3 regions of the Pseudarthrobacter sp. YAF2 genome follow, and region 3 is predicted to be linked to each of the others. Evidence: predicted binding sites of a transcription regulator. Region 3 holds the regulator's gene; each other region holds the start of a gene.

Region 1 (5,704 bases), on a different contig from region 3:
TCGCAGTCCTGAAGGGGTGCGCCTCCTTGTGGGCAACCACGTTCCCGCCGGCGCCACCCCGGTGGCGCAGGCATACGCCGGTCACCAGTTCGGCGGGTACTCGCCACTGCTCGGCGACGGACGCGCGCTCCTGCTGGGGGAGGTTACGGACCGCACCGGCCGCCTGCTGGACGTCCATCTCAAAGGCTCGGGGCGCACCCCCTTCGCCCGCGCCGGGGACGGCAGGGCCGTCGTCGGGCCCATGCTGCGCGAGTACCTTGTCAGCGAGGCCATGCACGCCTTGGGAATACCCACCACCCGCTCGCTCGCCGTGGTGGCAACGGGGCGGCAGGTCCGGCGCGAGGGCATGCTCCCCGGTGCTGTCCTGGCGCGGGTGGCAAGCAGCCACCTGCGGGTCGGCAGCTTCCAATACGCGCGGGCCACGGAAAACATGGACCTCCTGAAACGGCTGGCGGACCACGCCATCAGCAGGCACTATCCGCACGCCGCCGAAGCCCCAAACCCCTACCTGGCACTGTTCTCGTCCGTCGTCTCGGCACAGGCCGGGCTGGTGGCCCGGTGGATGCTGGTGGGATTCGTGCACGGGGTCATGAATACGGACAACATGACCATCTCGGGGGAAACCATCGACTACGGCCCGTGCGCTTTCCTGGACGCCTTCAATCCCGCGGCCGTCTACAGTTCCATCGACGTCAGCGGACGCTACGCCTACGCCAACCAGCCGGTCCTTGCTGAATGGAACCTTGCCCGTCTTGCCGAGGCGATGCTCCCGCTCATCGACGAGGACCAGGAGAAGGCCGTTGCTCCCGCGGTGGAGGTGCTCGGCGGATTCCGTGGACAGTACAGCGAGGCGTGGACGGGCGGCATGAAAACCAAACTGGGCCTTGCCGGCGGCAACGGAAGCGACGACGCCGCGTCCGGCGTTGTCGATGACGCGGTCGCCATCCTCAAGGACGGCCCGGTGGATTACACGCTGTTCTTCCGAAACCTTGGCCGGGCCGCCCGCGGCGACCTGCGGCCCGTGCGCGGGATGGTGCTGGACTTGGCCGCCTTCGACGCTTGGGCGGAGCGGTGGCTGGCACTGCAACCCGATGCGGGGCTGATGGACAGTGTGAACCCGGCGTACATTCCGCGGAACCACCTGGTAGAGGAAGCCCTCGCTGCCGGCACGGAAGGAGACTTGGCCCCGCTGCACCGCCTGCTCGAGGCCGTCACCGATCCCTTTACCGAGCGGACCGGGCTGGAGCGCTATACGGAAGGCGCCCCGGAGGACTTCGGCGCCTACATGACCTTTTGCGGGACCTGATCCGCCACGGAATGAGGCCAGCAGCAGGACGACAGGAGGGCGGCAGCCGGAAAACCCGGCTGCCGCCCTCCTGTGAGAAGCCTGCTTCGCTGCGCGAAGGCCTAGGCTACGCGGACCACTGAGTAGCCGCTGAGCCAGCTGATGGAGTGCACCTGCGTGGTGTACCCGTTGACGCCGCCGCTCACAACCTGGCCGTTGCCGGCGTATACGCCCACGTGGCCCGAGGTGATGATCAGGTCGCCGGGTGCCGGGCTGCCGACCACGCTGCCGTACTGGAAGAACTGGGTGGGGGCCAGATCGCCGACACTCTTGCCAACCGAGCGCAGGGCCTTCTCGACCATGGCAGTGCAGTCCTGGCTCACACCGATCTGGCTGTAGGCGGAGGACAGGATGGCGGCCCCGGTCCCGGTGCCAGTGGTGGAAGCCACCGGAGTAACGGAAGCGTAGGACATGTTCATGCCGGTGTTCGCAGGTGCGGTGGCGGCTGCCGCCTGGACTGGCGCCGCTGCAGGGGCTTGAGCAGGTGCTGCCACGTAGCCTGCACCGGGAATCTGGATCTGGTCGCCGGGGTAGATGATGGACGACAGGCCCAGGCCGTTGGCAGCCAGGACGTTGTTCAGGCTGACCCCGTACGCTGCCGAAATCGCACCGAGCGTATCCCCGGAAACGACGGTGTGCACGGTTGTTGCCGCGGCGGCCGGAGCAGCTGCCGGCGCTGCGGCGGCCTGGACAGTAGTTTGGTCAGTAGTGTCCGCGCCAGTCACGCCCGCGTGGGCCGGGGCGCCGACCCCGAAGGCAATGCCGGACGCGGCCGCAACCGCGAGTGCCGGACGGCCCAGCGAACGGGCCTGCGACTTGGCGGTCACGGCGAGGCCCTCGAGCGCAATGGAGCGGGCCGGAGTCGCGCGGTGGCGGGCAGTGGTGAGATTTTTTGACACGATAGATCGCCTCTCCCATGCCTGCGGGGTGAGCTGTCGGGTTCGGGTTGGAGATACCCGGCCGAACACCTCTCCGCAGTGGGCGGAGGAGCTGTTCGACTTAACCCCAAGACCTCAAAAGGTCGTGGAAACTTGGTTCCCCCGTCCCTGCCAGCATGAAAGCGGTTGAATCCCGTGATCAGCGGCAGGGCTCGGCAAACTGATGGGAATGTCCCGTTTTGGGAGGGACACCAGAAGACCATAACCCGCCGACACCGCAATTGTCACGTTTAGATAACATACGAGCTTTGTCTCTCGTATTCTGCAAACGATTGGATATGGCGCATCGCCCGGCATTAGCCCGAGGTTGACCGGGTGGCGGCCTCTCAGGGTAACAAAGCGGGCACGGCCGCCTTTCCGCCCCGGCGTGTCGCCGGTATGCTTCGGGACTATGCGCCTGTTCGTGACCATGCCCAAGTCCCCGCTGATGGGGGGATTGCTCGCTATCGCGGTGGCCGCGACGACGGTGCTGCCTGCCTCCGCGGACGAGCCGCCGCCGCCAGGTGGATACCCGTCCTGGGCCGACGTGCAGCAGGCGCAGTCTTCTGAAGCGGCGAAAGCGGCGGAGATCACCACCATCAACGGGCTGCTGAGCGGTCTCCAGACCCAATCGGAGGCGGCCGGTGACGCCGCCGTCCGGGCGGCCGCGGACTATGCCGCAGCCGACGCCGAGCTGCAGGCGGCATCAACGCGGGTGGATGCATTGTCCGCCCAGGCCGCCCGCGCCAGCGACGAACTGGCCAAGTATCGCAAGGAAATCGGCGCCCTTGCCGTCCAGTCGTATAAGACGGGCGGGACCAATGCCGGGTTCTTCGTGGCCCTGGATGCCCTGGAGAAAAACAGCGTCCAGGGGCTCAACCTCGTCCAGCTCGTGGGCGACAAAACGGCGGCACTGGTGGACAAAGCGGCGGCCGCCGGCAAGGTTGCCGCTTCGCTGGCGGAGCAGGAAAAGGCGGCCCGCAGTGAACGCGAACGCCTGTCCGGGGAAGCAAAAACCAAACTGGACGCGGCCCGCTCCGCCCAGGACACACTCGCCCGGCAGGTCAGTGACGAACAGCAACACAGCAGCGAGCTGACTGCCCAGCTGGCCTCGCTGAAGGGAACGACGGCGGCCCTCGAAGGAGAGTACCGCCAGGGCCAGGCGGCGCTGGCTGCCTATGAAGCAGCCCAGGAAGCCAAGCGCGCCGCTGCTGCGGAACAGGCCCGCCAGCAGGCCGAAGCCGCAGCGCAGGCAGCCGCGGCCGCAGCCCGGCAGCCCAAACCCGCGCCCGCCGCTCCGGCCGGCAACGCGGCAAACCCGGCCCCGCCGGCCGTCCCGGTTCCCGGCAGTCCGCCGCAGCCGGCCGTGCCAAGCCCGCCGCCCGTCGTCGTTCCTTCCGTCCCCGGCGGTGCCGTCAATGATCCGGCCGGTGCCAAGGCCTATGCCTCCGGGCGCCTGGGTTACTTCGGCTGGGGCCCGGACCAGTTCCAGTGCCTGTCCCAGCTGTGGACCAAAGAATCCGGCTGGCTGACCACCGCCACCAACGCCTCCTCCGGTGCTTACGGCATCGCCCAGGCGCTGCCGCCCGGAAAGTACGCCAGCGCCGGAAGCGACTGGCTGACCAGCTACCGGACGCAGATCGACTGGGGGCTCGGCTACATCAGCGACCGCTACGGCTCCCCGTGCGGCGCCTGGAGCCATTCGGTAGCCCTGAACTGGTACTGATTGAGGCGCTAGGCTTTTCGCATGCCGGATTTCGAACGGTTCAGGATGCTGCTCGAAGACGAGCGGGCCCGGCGGCTGGCACTGTTGCCGGCGCTGCGGGCCGATATCGACGCGGCCAACTCGGCGCGCCAGAACTCCAACGTCGACGACGAACACGATCCCGAAGGCGCCACGATCGCCTTCGAACTCTCGCAAGCCTCGGCACTGTTGAAGCAAAGCTCAGCCGGGCTGGACCAGGTGGAGGCAGCCCTGGCCCGCCTGGCCAACGGTACCTACGGCATCTGTGCCGTCTGCGGCGAGCCCATCGCGGACGGCAGGCTCGAAGCACGGCCGTGGACCCCCTTTTGCATCCGGCATGCGTCCGCGGGGCGGGGGCGATGACCGAAATGACCGACGTCGCTGCGGCCGCTGACTTCATCGACCGGACCCTCCGGAACGAGGGAGCCTGGTACCGGGCCGACGAGGTGGCCAACCGGCTGGGCGGGGTGCTGGCCTCCTACGGGTCTTCGATCGGTGCAGTCCGCGGCACCGTCCGCGATGCCCTCCGGAAGTTCAAGGACATGGGCCACGACACCACGGTAATGCTGGCCTCCGCCCTGTGGGGCCAGCCGAAACCCGGCTCACTGCCGGTCTTCGAACGCCGCCTGGCCGCCGTCGTGCTGCTGCAAACGAACGTGCGGTTGCTGCGGCACTCGGACCTGACCAGGCTGGAGGGCTTCCTTCGCTCAGCCCAGGCGGCCGACCTGGCCGAGCCCCTGGTTTCTGACGTCCTGGTGCCCCTGCTGGCAGGCCTGGGCCACCGCGAGCGCCAGCGGGCCTCCGCCGTCCTGGCGCGATGGCGCGAAGACCCGGAGGCCCGGCTCCAAACGGCAGCAGGCCAACTGGAAAAAGAGTTGACGCCGTGAACCGCACCCCACAAGGAGATCCCCATGAGTGAACCTTTTGACCTGGAACGATTTCTCACCGCCCAAGAAAGCGGCGGCACCTACGGGCACGCGCTGGCCGAGCTGCAGCTCGGCAATAAGACCGGCCACTGGATGTGGTTCATTTTTCCCCAGATTGCCGGGCTGGGGCAGAGCGCCACATCCCGCAAATACGCCATCTCATCATTGGCTGAAGCCCGCGTCTACCTGGACCACCACGTGCTGGGTCCAAGGCTGCTCGAGTGCGCCCTGGCTTTGACCACCCATGCCGGCCGTTCGGCGTCGGACATCCTTGGCGGAATCGATGCGCAAAAGCTCCGCTCGTCCATGACACTGTTTCTCCGGGCCGCGCCCGGAGAAACAGTGTTCAAGACGGTCCTGGCCCAATACTTCGATGGCGAACCCGACACCGCCACCGATGACTTGCTGGCCGGCCAGGACGCGGCAGAATAACAGGCCACCCGCCGGGGGCCGTGGAAGGATGCTAGGGCGTGGGGCTGCCGCCGTTGACGTTCAGCGTTTCGCCCACCACGTAGCTTGACTCGGGTGAAGCCAGGAAGACGTAAGCGGGGGCCAGCTCAGCGGGCTGGCCGGCGCGGCCCAGGGGAGTGGACTGGCCGAACTCGGGCAGCGCCTCCTTGGGCTGGCCGCTGCTCACCTGCAGCGGGGTCCAGATGGGCCCCGGTGCCACCGCATTCACCCGGATGCCCTTGGGCGCAAGCTGTTGCGCGAGCCCCTTGGTGAAGTTGTTGATGCTGGCCTTGGTGGTGGCGTAGTCCACCAGGGTTGGCGA
Region 2 (5,704 bases), on a different contig from region 3:
CCTTCCTTGCGCTCCACGTTGTCGTAGATGGTGATGTCGCCGGCGCCGACCTCGACGTTCACACCCTCCCCGGCCTCGGCGGCCTCGTTCTTCTTGCCGAGCAGCTCGAGCTTGTAGGGCTCGTTCTTCATGGCCTCCCGGGCCTCGTCCTCGCTGACCACGCGGCGGACGAACTTCTGGTTCTGGTTGATGATCTTCTGCATCATCTTTTCGAGGGTCTTGAGGTCCTCGGGTGTGAAGGGCTCGGCAACATCGAAGTCGAAGTAGAACCCATCGGTGATGTAGGGGCCGATGCCAAGCTTGGCGTCGGGCCGCAGCTGCTGCACAGCCTGGGCCATCACGTGGGCGGTGGAGTGGCGCAGGACGTTCAGGCCGTCGGGGGAATCAATGGTGACGCCCTCCACCTCGGCGCCCTCGGGAAGTTCCTGGTCCAGGTCCTTCAGTTCGCCGTTGACGCGGGCTACAACAACGTCGCGGCGCTCAAAGAAGAGTTCCGCACCGGTTGTCCCGGTAGTCACCTTGGTCTCTTCGCCATCGACGAGAAGGGTGATCTGCTGGGCATCTGACACGGGTGTCTCCTATTCAAAGTTCGGCTTCATAGCTTGTGGCGTACGGGGACCACAGCCAGCCACCGTCAATGCTATCGGTTCCGGCAGGGGCAACCAACGCGGCACACGGTGCCCGGGACGGGGTTCAGCCGCTGAAACCGGTGATGGCCAGTGCCCGGCTGATGCCGTCCAGGGGATGCGGGCCGCCGGAGTCCGGAGGAGGTGTTGAGTCCGGGAACGGCAAAGTCTCTGTCCTTGCCAGGTCCCAGGCCATGCTCGCGCTCAGGCTGATGCCCCGGGGGCCGGTCCTTCGGGTGGTGCCGCGGATCAGCAGCAAACGGGTACCAAAAAGGAGGGGTCCCGCGCTTTCCTGCGCCTCATGGAAGAAGACCGAGTCCACGCAGCCGGTGCCGTCGTCGATGCTGATGAAAACCACCCGCCTGCCGCCGCGCATCGGAGGGGTCTGGGTTGCCACCCGGACACCGGCCACCAGGACCTCGGTGCCATTGCGAAGGCTGAGCAGGGAGTCGGCGGTGGTGACGCCGAGCCTGTCCAGCAATGGCCGGTGGCTGTCCATCAGGTGGCTGCTGACATCGACGGCCATGAGATCGAGTTCGGCCCTGACGTTTTCCACCAGGGTGGGTGCCGGCAGCCCTGGTTTGATATTCCGCAGTTCAACATCGCCCAGGGGAAATGACAGTTGGCCATCCAGGACTTCCACACCCTTGCGTGCCCCCTTGCCTTCTTGGAGTTGTTGGAGGTGCTGTACAAGGTCTGCCCGGTTGGCCTGTCCTCCGGCTTCACGGTGCAGTGAATCAAAGGCGCCCAACTGCGCGAGGCGCCTGATACTGGGCTTGCTGAGCCGCGAGCGCGCCCTGAGGTCCGCCAGGGAGTCGTAGGGCTGCCCGGCGACAATCCGCTTCAATTCAGTCGCTGAAAGACCGTAGATCCCGTTCAAGCTCAGCCGGATTCCCAGCTTGCCCTGGTCCTTGCCTGCCTCCACCCGTTCAACCCGGTACTCGCCCTGGCTGCGGTTGATGTCCAGCGGCAGGATGGGGATGCCGAGCCGCCGGGCTTCGGCCACCAGCAGCCGCTTGGGATACATTCCGGGATCGTGCTCCCAGAGCCCGGCCAGGAACGCTTCGGGATGGTGGGTCTTGAGCCAGGCCGACTGGTATGTGGGTACGGCAAATGCGGCCCCATGGGCTTTGCAGAAACCAAAGCTGCCGAACGCTTTGAGTGTTCCCCAGACCTTGTCCACCACCTCGGGAGAGTAGCTTCTGTTACGGGCTTCGCGGCGGAAGAATTCCTCCACCGCACCCTCCAGGACCTCGTTGCCGAGGGCGCGCCTGAATTCGTCCGCGCGGGCCAGGCCGCAACCGGTCATGACATGGAAGGTCTTGAGGATCTGCTCGTGGAAGACCGTCACTCCATGGGTTTCCTGGAGTACCGGTTTGAGGTCCGGGTGCGGGTACACCTCCGGGGCGAAACCGTGACGGTGTTCCAGGAAGGGACGAACCATGTCCGATTTCATCGGCCCTGGCCGGAACAGGGAGATGTCGATGATGAGGTCGTTGAATTCCCGGGGTGCCAGCTTTCCAATCAGTTCCCGTTGTCCCGGGGATTCGATCTGGAAACACCCCAGGGTGTGGGTGCTTCGGATCAGCTCATAGGTGGGTTCGTCGTCGAGGGGGACGGCGTTGAGGTCGATCCGGCCGTCCGCGGCGATGTAGTCAGGTCCACTGCCGTCCGGACCTGCGGGGTGGCGGCCGGCGGCCACCACCTCGGCCTTGGTGGGGTGCAGGCGGATCACCTCCCGGACCGCGAAGGCCATGGCGCTTTGCATCCGGACGCCGAGGACATCGAGCTTAAGCATTCCCATGGGGTCCATGTCGTGTTTATCGAACTGGCTCATGGGCAGGCCCAGGCCGCTGGGCTGGACCGGTGTGCGGTCCAGGAGGGTGGCGTCCCCCAGGATGACCCCGCAGGGGTGCATCGAGATGTGCCGGGGCAGCCGGTCCAGCCGCTCGGTCAGGTCCACCAGCAGGTCCAGTTGCTGGTTTCCTTCGGCGTCGCGATGCTCCACCCGGCCCGCGAACTCCCGGAGCTCGGGTTTTTCCTGCAGCGCTTCGCGGAATTTCCTGGCTGAGAACCGCCACAACTGCTTGGCGATCTCCCCCACTTCGCCATCGTCCATCCCCAGCGCCATTCCTGCGTCGCGCACTGCCCCACGGGCCCGGTACCCGTTTTGCATGCTCATCAGGGTGACGCGCTCGGAACCGAAGCGTTCGAAGATTTGGCGGTAAACGTTATGGCGTTCAGCGCTTTCGACGTCGATGTCGATGTCCGGGAGGGTGGCGCGGTCGTTGGAGAGGAACCGTTCAAAGATGAGGTCGTGCTGCAAGGGATTTACGTGGCTGACCTCGATCAGGTAATTGACCAGGCTGGATGCCCCGGACCCACGGGCTGCCGCCCTGACTCCCATGTCCTGGATCATCCGGGATACCTCTGCCACGGTCAGGAAGTAGGACGAGAAACCCAGGTTCCGGATGATGCCCAGCTCATGCTCCAACCGTGCCAGCATCGTTGTTTCGTCGTGTCCGCCGATCCCGGGGAACCGCCTGCCGATCCCCGCGTGGCACCGCTGGATAAGTTCAACGTCTGGATCCTGGGTGATACCAATGACCGATGCTTCCGGCACCACGGGCTGCTTCCACCCCATGTCCGTGCTGGGGTCCATCCGGCAAAGATCGGCGAGCGCCTCAGTTTGGGCCATCAGCTGCTTGAGGTCGGCGGCCCCATACCCAGCAGCGGCAATGATTTCCTTGCCCAGGCCAAGCATCTGGTCCGCGGTTTTCAGCCATCCCTGGCCGGTGGGCTGGAGCAGCGGTTCACCTGCAAGTTCCGGCAGGGACTTCAACGTCCGGGCAGAGTCCAGGACATCTGCGGTTGGCGCTCCGTCAGCAGCGCAGTACCGCACAGCATTACTGAGGACGGCGGGCACATGGTGTTCCTCGGCGAGCCGGAGCATGCGGACTGCATGGGCGGTGCTGAGGGGAGAGCCGGGTGCGCTGAGCTGGGAGACGATTTCTGCAACGACGGTTCCCGCGGGCATGGCATCCAGCCATTGTTTGAAAAGGGTCCGTGGACGAAGGTAACGCCGGCCTCCCATGGCCCTTCCGACGTCGGAGTCCGGACCAACCAGGACGGTCAGCACCGGCTTGAGGGTCACAGGGTCGAGGGTCCGGGAGGCAAGCTCGGCGCGGGTGACTGCCACGGGAACAGTTCCCCCGGCCTTCCCTGAGGTCCGTGCGTGGGCATCGGAAACCAGCCGGCACAGCGCACGGCACCCGGCACCATTGTTGTGCCCGCGGGCCAGCACCACCACCCGGCCGGCTACCTGCGTGCGGTGGTCACCGTCGTCATCGAAGACCGCAAGGTCAACCCCCACAAGGGGGTCGATGCCCGCAGCCATGCACGCTTTGAGGTGTTTGATGGTGCCGTACAAGCCGTCCCGATCGGTGCAGGCCAGGGCTGTGGCGCCGTCACTTGCTGCGGCCTGAGCAAGTTCCTCCGGCCAGGAGACGCCGTAGTGGGCGCTGAATGCTGTGGAAACGTGGAGGTGGGTGAAGCTCATGCTGTTCTGGGGCGAAGGGCGTCATGGATCCGCAGCAGCCGCCACCGGCCGCTGCCAACATGCCGGGTGAGGTCGAGGGTAAGGGGTTCTGAAGCATGGTGCGCGGCAGCAGGAAGCACCTGGATTCGCCAGATTTCGTGGTCAACCACTCCTGGTCCGCTGCCTAACGGAGCCCTGGCGTCTTCTGCCCACCACTGCCGGCGTTCATACCACCGGACGGGTTCAGCGCAGACGAGATAATCCTTGCCCGCCCACGTCAGCGATTCAGGCTGCCCGGATGCGGAACACGCCACGTCAATGGACTCGCTGAACATGCCCATGCGCGCCTCCCGGACGGTACTTCCCAAATGCCTTATTCGAATATGTGTTCGAATAAATCCAGTCTACGCCGGGGAGGCGGCAAAACATAGGCGGGGGTGGACGGACCGTGCAGCAGGGAGCAGGATGATGGCATGAGTACCGATGACGCACTCCTGAAGCAGGCAAGCATCAAGACCCAGGACTCCACCCTGGTGGCCACGTTCAATATCGATGGCGCCATTCCGGGAACCGGCGCTTATGTGGTGGGGCTGATGGGGGCCACACCTGACTATTCAACGCAGCGACGGCTGTGCATTGAATTCATGAACGGGGAGGCCATTGCCTGCTACGCGTTCAACCGGGACCAGGGAATCGAGGAAGACTACGACCTGTCCGGTGTATCCCACTCGGAGAGCACCATTACCGGGAGCTTTCCCGCAACGGCCTTGAACGGGCTCGGGAAAGGGCACGTCCTGTCAGCCTTCAGCGAAGCCGACGGACGGGAGTTCCAGCATGGGGTGCCGGTGGAGCAATCCCAGTAGGGGTTTTCTTAGCTGGTTTCCTTATGGATCTTCAGTTCGAGTTCGATGAACGCGGAGATCATGGCCCGGTAGGTTGACTCGACGATGTCCGGGTCGATGTCCTTTTTCTCGGCCGCGGCCCGGACGTGTTCAATGATCCGCTCAACTCGGCCGGCGGCCCGTACCTCGGCGTCGTCCCCCTTCAGGGTGCCGGCGATCCGGATCAGCCGTTCGCGGCGGGCGATGAGGGTAACAATCTGTTCATCCACCTCGTCAACGGCAACCCGGACAGCTGCGAGCTGTTCCCTGTCGGCCTGGGCATCCCGATCGTTTCCTTGAATTGTCGCCATCATCTGACAGTATCGAAGCATGGAGCCAAGAGTCGACTTTATCTCCCTCGGTGTCAGCAGCGTTGACCGATCGCGGGCCTTCTATGTCGACGGCCTGGGCTGGCCAGTCCACCGCGAGGTGGCCGGGGAGGTGCTGTTCATCCAGGTGAACCACGGCCTGGTGCTCTCCCTCTGGGACGCCCGGCAGATGCAGGCGGAAGCAGGCGTCAGTCCGTCGGACGGCGTTCCCTGTATCACCCTGAGCCACAACCTGGGAAGCGCGGGGGACGTGGACCGGGTCATGGAAGAGGCCGCGGCTGCGGGCGCCGTCATCATCGCCGAACCCGTCACGCAGCCCTGGGGCGGCTA
Region 3 (5,704 bases):
CGCTCGCCGACGCCGAAAACTCGCTTCGTGAGCTTGCTGCCCTCGCCGAGACAGCCGGCTCGGAGGTTCTCGACGGGCTGGTGCAGCGGAGGGCCAAGCCGGACCCCGGAACGTTCCTGGGCTCGGGCAAGGCGCTCGAACTGAAGGACATCGTCATGTCCACCGGTGCGGACACCGTGGTGGTGGACGCCGAGCTTGCACCCTCGCAGCGTCGTGGCCTTGAAGACATCGTCAAGGTCAAGGTGATCGACCGTACGGCCCTGATCCTGGACATCTTCGCCCAGCACGCAAAGAGCCGCGAGGGCAAGGCCCAGGTAGAGCTGGCGCAGCTGGAATACCTGCTTCCCCGCCTGCGCGGCTGGGGCGAGTCAATGTCCCGCCAGGCGGGTGGCCAGGTGGGTGGCGCAGCTGCCGGCATGGGCTCGCGCGGCCCCGGTGAAACCAAGATCGAACTGGACCGCCGGCGGATCCGGACCCGCATGGCCAAGCTGCGGCGTGAGATCGCCGCGATGAAGCCTGCGCGCGAGACCAAGCGGGCCAACCGGCGTCGTAATGAGGTACCGTCGGTGGCCATCGCGGGGTACACCAACGCCGGGAAGTCATCCCTGCTCAACCGGCTCACCGACGCCGGCGTCCTGGTGGAGAACGCCTTGTTCGCCACCCTGGATCCCACCGTCCGCAAGGCGGAAACCGCTGACGGCCTGGGCTACACCCTGGCCGACACCGTGGGGTTCGTCCGCTCGCTGCCCACCCAACTGGTGGAGGCCTTCCGCTCCACGCTTGAAGAGGTGGCCGACTCGGACCTGATCCTGCACGTGGTGGACGCCTCGCACCCGGATCCCGAGGGCCAGATCGCCGCAGTCCGGAAGGTCTTCAGCGAAGTTGACGCCCGCAAGGTGCCCGAGATCATAGTGCTGAACAAGGCCGATGCCGCTGATCCCTTTGTGATTGAGCGGCTGAAACAGCGCGAACCACGCCACGTGGTGGTCTCTGCCAGGACCGGGGAGGGCATTGCCGAGCTGCTGAAGGCCATCAGCGACGCCATCCCAAGGCCCGGCGTCAAGCTTGAACTGCTCATCCCGTACGACCGGGGCGACCTGCTCAGCAAGCTGCACGAATCCGACGCCGAAATCATCAACCTCGAGCACGTTGAGGAAGGTACCAAGGCTGTGGTGATGGTCCGGGAGGGCCTGGCAGCCGAGCTGGAACCATTCACCCTCAATGACTGACCTCGCGGCCGGGGAAGCCGCACCGACGGCCGGCGAGCAGTTCGTTATTGAACTGCTCGACCGCGCCGTCGCCGGCATGGGCGGACAAAGCCGCACCGGACAACACGAGATGGCCCGCCAGGTTGCCCGGGCCATCAGTACGGGCAACCATCTGTTGGTCCAGGCCGGCACCGGCACCGGCAAGTCATTGGCCTACCTGGTACCGCTCATTGCCCATGCCCTGGAGAGCAACAAGCCCGCACTGGTGTCCACGGCCACGCTTGCGCTGCAAACCCAGATCGTGGGCAGGGACCTGCCCCGACTCCTGAAAAACATCACCCCTGCCCTGGACCGGCCCGTCAAAGTGGCTTTGGTCAAGGGGCGGTCCAACTACGTCTGCCGCCACAAGATGGAGGGCGGGTTCCCCTCCGAGGAGCCTTCCGAGGGCCAGCTGTTCTCCCTGGGCGAGGACACCAGTGTTCCGCACTTCGCCGCCTCCGTGGGCGGCCCGGCCTCCCAGCTTGGCAAGGAAGTGGTGCGGCTCCGGGAGTGGGCCGAAAAGACGGCCACCGGCGACCGTGACGAACTCCTGCCCGGCGTGACCGACCGTGCGTGGCGGCAGGTTTCGGTGACATCCATGGAATGCCTGGGGGCCCAGAAATGTCCCATGGCCGCAGAGTGCTTCAGTGAACTGGCCCGGCAGGACGCGGCCGAGGCAGACGTCGTGGTGACCAACCACGCCATGCTGGCCGTCAGCGCCTTCGAAGGGCTCGCCGTCCTGCCCGAGTACGACGTCGTGGTAGTGGACGAGGCGCATGAACTCCAGGACCGCGTCACCGGGGCCGTGTCCGGGCAGCTGTCCGTAGCCATGGTGCACGCTGCCGCATCAGGTGCCCGCAAACACACCGCCATCACCGTTGACGCCCTGAACGCAGCAGCCGCCAACCTTGAGCTGGCCCTTGCCGGGGCGCCGAACGGCTTGCTGCCCAATGGGCTGAACGATGAACAGCTGGACTGCGTGGACCAGCTGCGCGAGGCTTGCCGCGCGGCGCTGTCCGATTCCAAGGGGGACAGCAACACCACGGCCGACGGCGGGAGGCAGCTCGCCCGGTCCCGGCTCATGCTCATCCTGGAGCTGTGCGAACGGCTGCTGGCGGCCCGGGAGAACCGCGAAGTGGTCTGGTTCTCGCGCGCCAGCACCTTCGATCCCGGCCAAGGCTACTCCCAGCCTGACGAGAATGCGCCGGTCCTGGTCAACATCGCGCCGCTCTCCGTTGCCCGGAGGCTGAGGGAAGGTCTTTTTGCCGGCCACACCGTCGTGCTGACCTCGGCCACCCTGGCCATCGGGTCCGCGTTCGAACCGGCAGCTGGAGGACTGGGACTGACAGGCGACGGAGCTCCCAGCTGGACCGGCGTGGACGTCGGCTCACCCTTCGATTACCCCAAACAGGGCATCCTCTACGTGGCGGGCCACTTGCCCAAACCCGGCCGTGGCGTATCCCCGGAAGCTCTTGAGGAGCTCGAGGCGCTCATCAAAGCATCCGGTGGCGGTGCCCTGTGCCTCTTTTCCTCGCGGCGCGCTGCGGAGGAGGCCGCCGACGCCCTGCGGCCCAAGCTCGGTGTGACCGTGCTCTGCCAGGGCGAGTCAACCATGACCGCCCTGGTCAAGCAGTTCGCCGACGAACCGGACACCTGCCTCTTCGGGACCATGTCCCTGTGGCAGGGAGTAGACGTTCCGGGTGGATCCTGCCGACTCGTGGTGATCGACCGCATTCCGTTCCCCAGGCCGGACGATCCCCTCATGACAGCACGGTCGCGGGCCGTTGCGCAGGCCGGCGGAAACGGCTTCATGTCCGTTTCGGCCACCCACGCGGCCATCCGGCTGGCCCAGGGCGCCGGCCGGCTCATCCGGTCAACCGGCGACAAAGGCGTAGTGGCGGTGCTGGACTCGCGGCTGGCAACCGAGCGTTACGCCGGGTTCCTGCGGGGCGCGCTGCCGCCGTTCTGGTCCACGACGGACCGCAGCAAGGCACTGGCGGCACTCATCAGGCTCGGCGCGGAGGCCTCAGGATAGAGGCCTGCCGCGGCCGGAGGTGACAGGCGGTGTCAGAGGGACCGCAGCACCGAGACCACTTTGCCCATGATGGTGGCGTGGTCACCGAGGATGGGTTCGTATTGGGTGTTCTGCGGGAGCAACCAGGTGTGGCCGTCACGCTGGCGGAAGGTCTTGACGGTGGCTTCGTCATCAAGCAGGGCAGCGACGATGTCCCCGTTGACGGCATCCGCCTGGCGGCGCACCACCACCCAGTCTCCGTCGCAGATAGCGGCGTCCACCATGGAGTCCCCGGCCACCTTGAGCATGAACAGCTCACCCTGGCCCACAAGTTGGCGGGGGAGCGGCATGACATCTTCAACGAGTTGCTCGGCGAGGATGGGACCGCCGGCGGCAATCCGGCCAACCAGCGGAACCATGGCGGTGTCCAGCGCGGTGGGCAGTTCCGTCACGGGGCCGCCGGGCGTCTGGGGCGCTGACGCGGCGATGGCCTTCCCTGCGCCGCCATCAAGGGTGAGTGGCATGAGCACCTCCATGGCCCGCGGCCGCTTCGGGTCGCGCCGGAGGTAGCCCAGCTTCTCCAGCTGGGACAGCTGATGGGTCACGCTGGACAGGCTGGCCAAGCCCACCGTATCGCCGATCTCGCGCATCGAGGGCGGGTAGCCGTTGTCATTGACGGACCGCTGGATGGTCTCCAGGATCTTCTTCTGCCGTGGGGTAAGCCCCTTGGAAGTCTTCTTCGGTTGCGGGGCCGTCCTGCCCCCGGCGGCTGCTGCTGCCATGTTCGCCAATGCCTTTCGCTTGCCGCCGGATCTTCCGCTCCGCGCCGTCCCCGGCGCCGAGTGAAGGGTTGCCGCTGTCATTGTCAGACCCTGCTGTTCAACTTCAGTGGTGGTTGTTCTTGGTTTCCAAGCTAGGCCAGCCACAATGCTTTTTCAAACATTTGTTCTAGCGAGTCTCGACATTGTTCGTTGATAGGTGCTAAAACTTAGGTAGCAAAGTTCGAATATGTGTTCTAACCAGTGCGTGGCTTGTTCGAAGACCTGGCCGGAAGAGTAGGCATTCCGGCAGGACGGAGCAGGGCGGCGCGGGGACGGACACCCGGGCAGCACGGCAGGTCCAGGAGGGCTCAGTTCATGTCAGCTTTAACTCTTTCCCACGTTTCGCGGCCGCAGTTCTTCAGCGGGGAACACCACATGTCCGGCAGCCGGCGGACCAGCGCCGGCCGGGCGCCGTCCCCGGCGCCACTGCGGCTTACCCGGCGGGGCCGGATCGTCCTGGTGGGAGTGCCGCTCATTCTCCTCGCGGTGCTGCTGCTCTCGTTGGCGGGACTCTTCCACTCCCCGGCCAAGGCTTCCGACTCCGCCGCAGACCTGGCCGTGACGCCCACGGTGACGGTAACCGTCCAGCCCGGCCAGTCCCTGTGGTCCATCGCCGGTGCCGTGGCTCCGGACCGCGATGCACGCGACGTCGTGGCGGACATTGTCCAGCTCAACAACCTGTCCGCCGGTGCCGTGCTGCCGGGGCAGCAACTTTTCGTCCCCAGCCACTGACCCGACGCTGAGTGGTCGCCGCAACGTGGCCGAGGCCCTGCCCTGCCCTACCTTGCCCTGCCCTGCCCTGCCACCGACGCCGGACCCCTCGGAGGCTTCCTTCAGCTCCTCGTGCGGGCCGCGCCGGAAGCCTGCCACAGGTGTCACATTTTCCGGTAGTTGCCACGGCAACTAAACTGGTCAGGTGAACGACCAGCTAGAACGCCTGAACCGGCTACCCCTCCGCAGCAACCTTCGCGGGCTGACGCCCTACGGGGCACCCCAACTGGACGTCCCCATTCTGTTGAACGTCAACGAGAACACACATGGCGTACCCGCGGACGTACGCGCCGCCATCAGCGCCGCCGTGACGGAGGCCGCCGCAGGCCTCAACCGCTACCCGGACCGGGAGTTCACCGATCTCCGCAAGGCCCTGGCGGAATACCTTGGCCATGGCCTCGACGAAACCAACCTGTGGGCCGCCAACGGCTCCAACGAGGTCCTGCAGCAGATCCTCCAGGCTTTCGGCGGCCCTGGCCGCACCGCGCTGGGCTTCCCCCCCACGTACTCCATGTACCCCCTGCTGGCGAGCGGCACCGACACCGAATACATCACCGGTGTCCGGGCGGAAGGCTATGACCTCAGCGCAGAATCCGCTGCCCGCCAGGTCAGGGAACTGCAGCCGAACATTGTGTTCCTCTGCTCACCGAACAATCCCACCGGCACCGGGCTGGGACTGGACGTCGTGGAGGCTGTCTACGAGGCCGGTACCGCAAGCCAGACCATCGTCATTGTGGATGAGGCCTACCACGAGTTCGCCCACGACGGCACTCCCAGCGCACTGACCCTGCTGGCGGGCAGGGAGCGGCTGATCGTATCCCGCACCATGAGCAAGGCGTTCGCCCTCGCTG

What was found. The regulator LexA, encoded in region 3, represses DNA repair genes until DNA is damaged. The targets are predictions, from matches to a motif close to TCGAACANNTGTTCGA.
Region 1: AB4Y79_RS06205 (LysM peptidoglycan-binding domain-containing protein) is a predicted target of LexA. The motif match lies at 2,306-2,321, and genes of this name have one in related genera.
Region 2: AB4Y79_RS06300 (DUF6504 family protein) is a predicted target of LexA. The motif match lies at 4,542-4,557, and genes of this name have one in related genera.

Annotation. Positions count from the first base shown of each region.
Region 1 covers NZ_JBFRDA010000004.1:152,019-157,722, forward strand. Annotated here, with positions in the region: gene AB4Y79_RS06200 (protein adenylyltransferase SelO) at 1-1,306, shown strand, start outside; gene AB4Y79_RS06205 (LysM peptidoglycan-binding domain-containing protein) at 1,408-2,244, opposite strand; cyclic di-AMP (ydaO/yuaA leader) riboswitch at 2,248-2,418, opposite strand; gene AB4Y79_RS06210 (coiled-coil domain-containing protein) at 2,675-3,988, shown strand; gene AB4Y79_RS06215 (TraR/DksA family transcriptional regulator) at 4,010-4,369, shown strand; gene AB4Y79_RS06220 (DNA alkylation repair protein) at 4,366-4,893, shown strand; gene AB4Y79_RS06225 (DUF1810 domain-containing protein) at 4,918-5,364, shown strand; gene AB4Y79_RS06230 (glucose 1-dehydrogenase) at 5,396-5,704, opposite strand, start outside.
Region 2 covers NZ_JBFRDA010000004.1:165,941-171,644, reverse strand. Annotated here, with positions in the region: gene thrS (threonine--tRNA ligase) at 1-569, opposite strand, end outside; gene AB4Y79_RS06305 (DNA polymerase III subunit alpha) at 694-4,185, opposite strand; gene AB4Y79_RS06300 (DUF6504 family protein) at 4,182-4,505, opposite strand; gene AB4Y79_RS06295 (hypothetical protein) at 4,638-5,027, shown strand; gene AB4Y79_RS06290 (chorismate mutase) at 5,036-5,359, opposite strand; gene AB4Y79_RS06285 (VOC family protein) at 5,376-5,704, shown strand, end outside.
Region 3 covers NZ_JBFRDA010000010.1:126,297-132,000, forward strand. Annotated here, with positions in the region: gene hflX (GTPase HflX) at 1-1,229, shown strand, start outside; gene AB4Y79_RS12380 (ATP-dependent DNA helicase) at 1,222-3,282, shown strand; gene lexA (transcriptional repressor LexA) at 3,315-4,043, opposite strand; gene AB4Y79_RS12390 (LysM peptidoglycan-binding domain-containing protein) at 4,458-4,814, shown strand; gene AB4Y79_RS12395 (histidinol-phosphate transaminase) at 4,999-5,704, shown strand, end outside.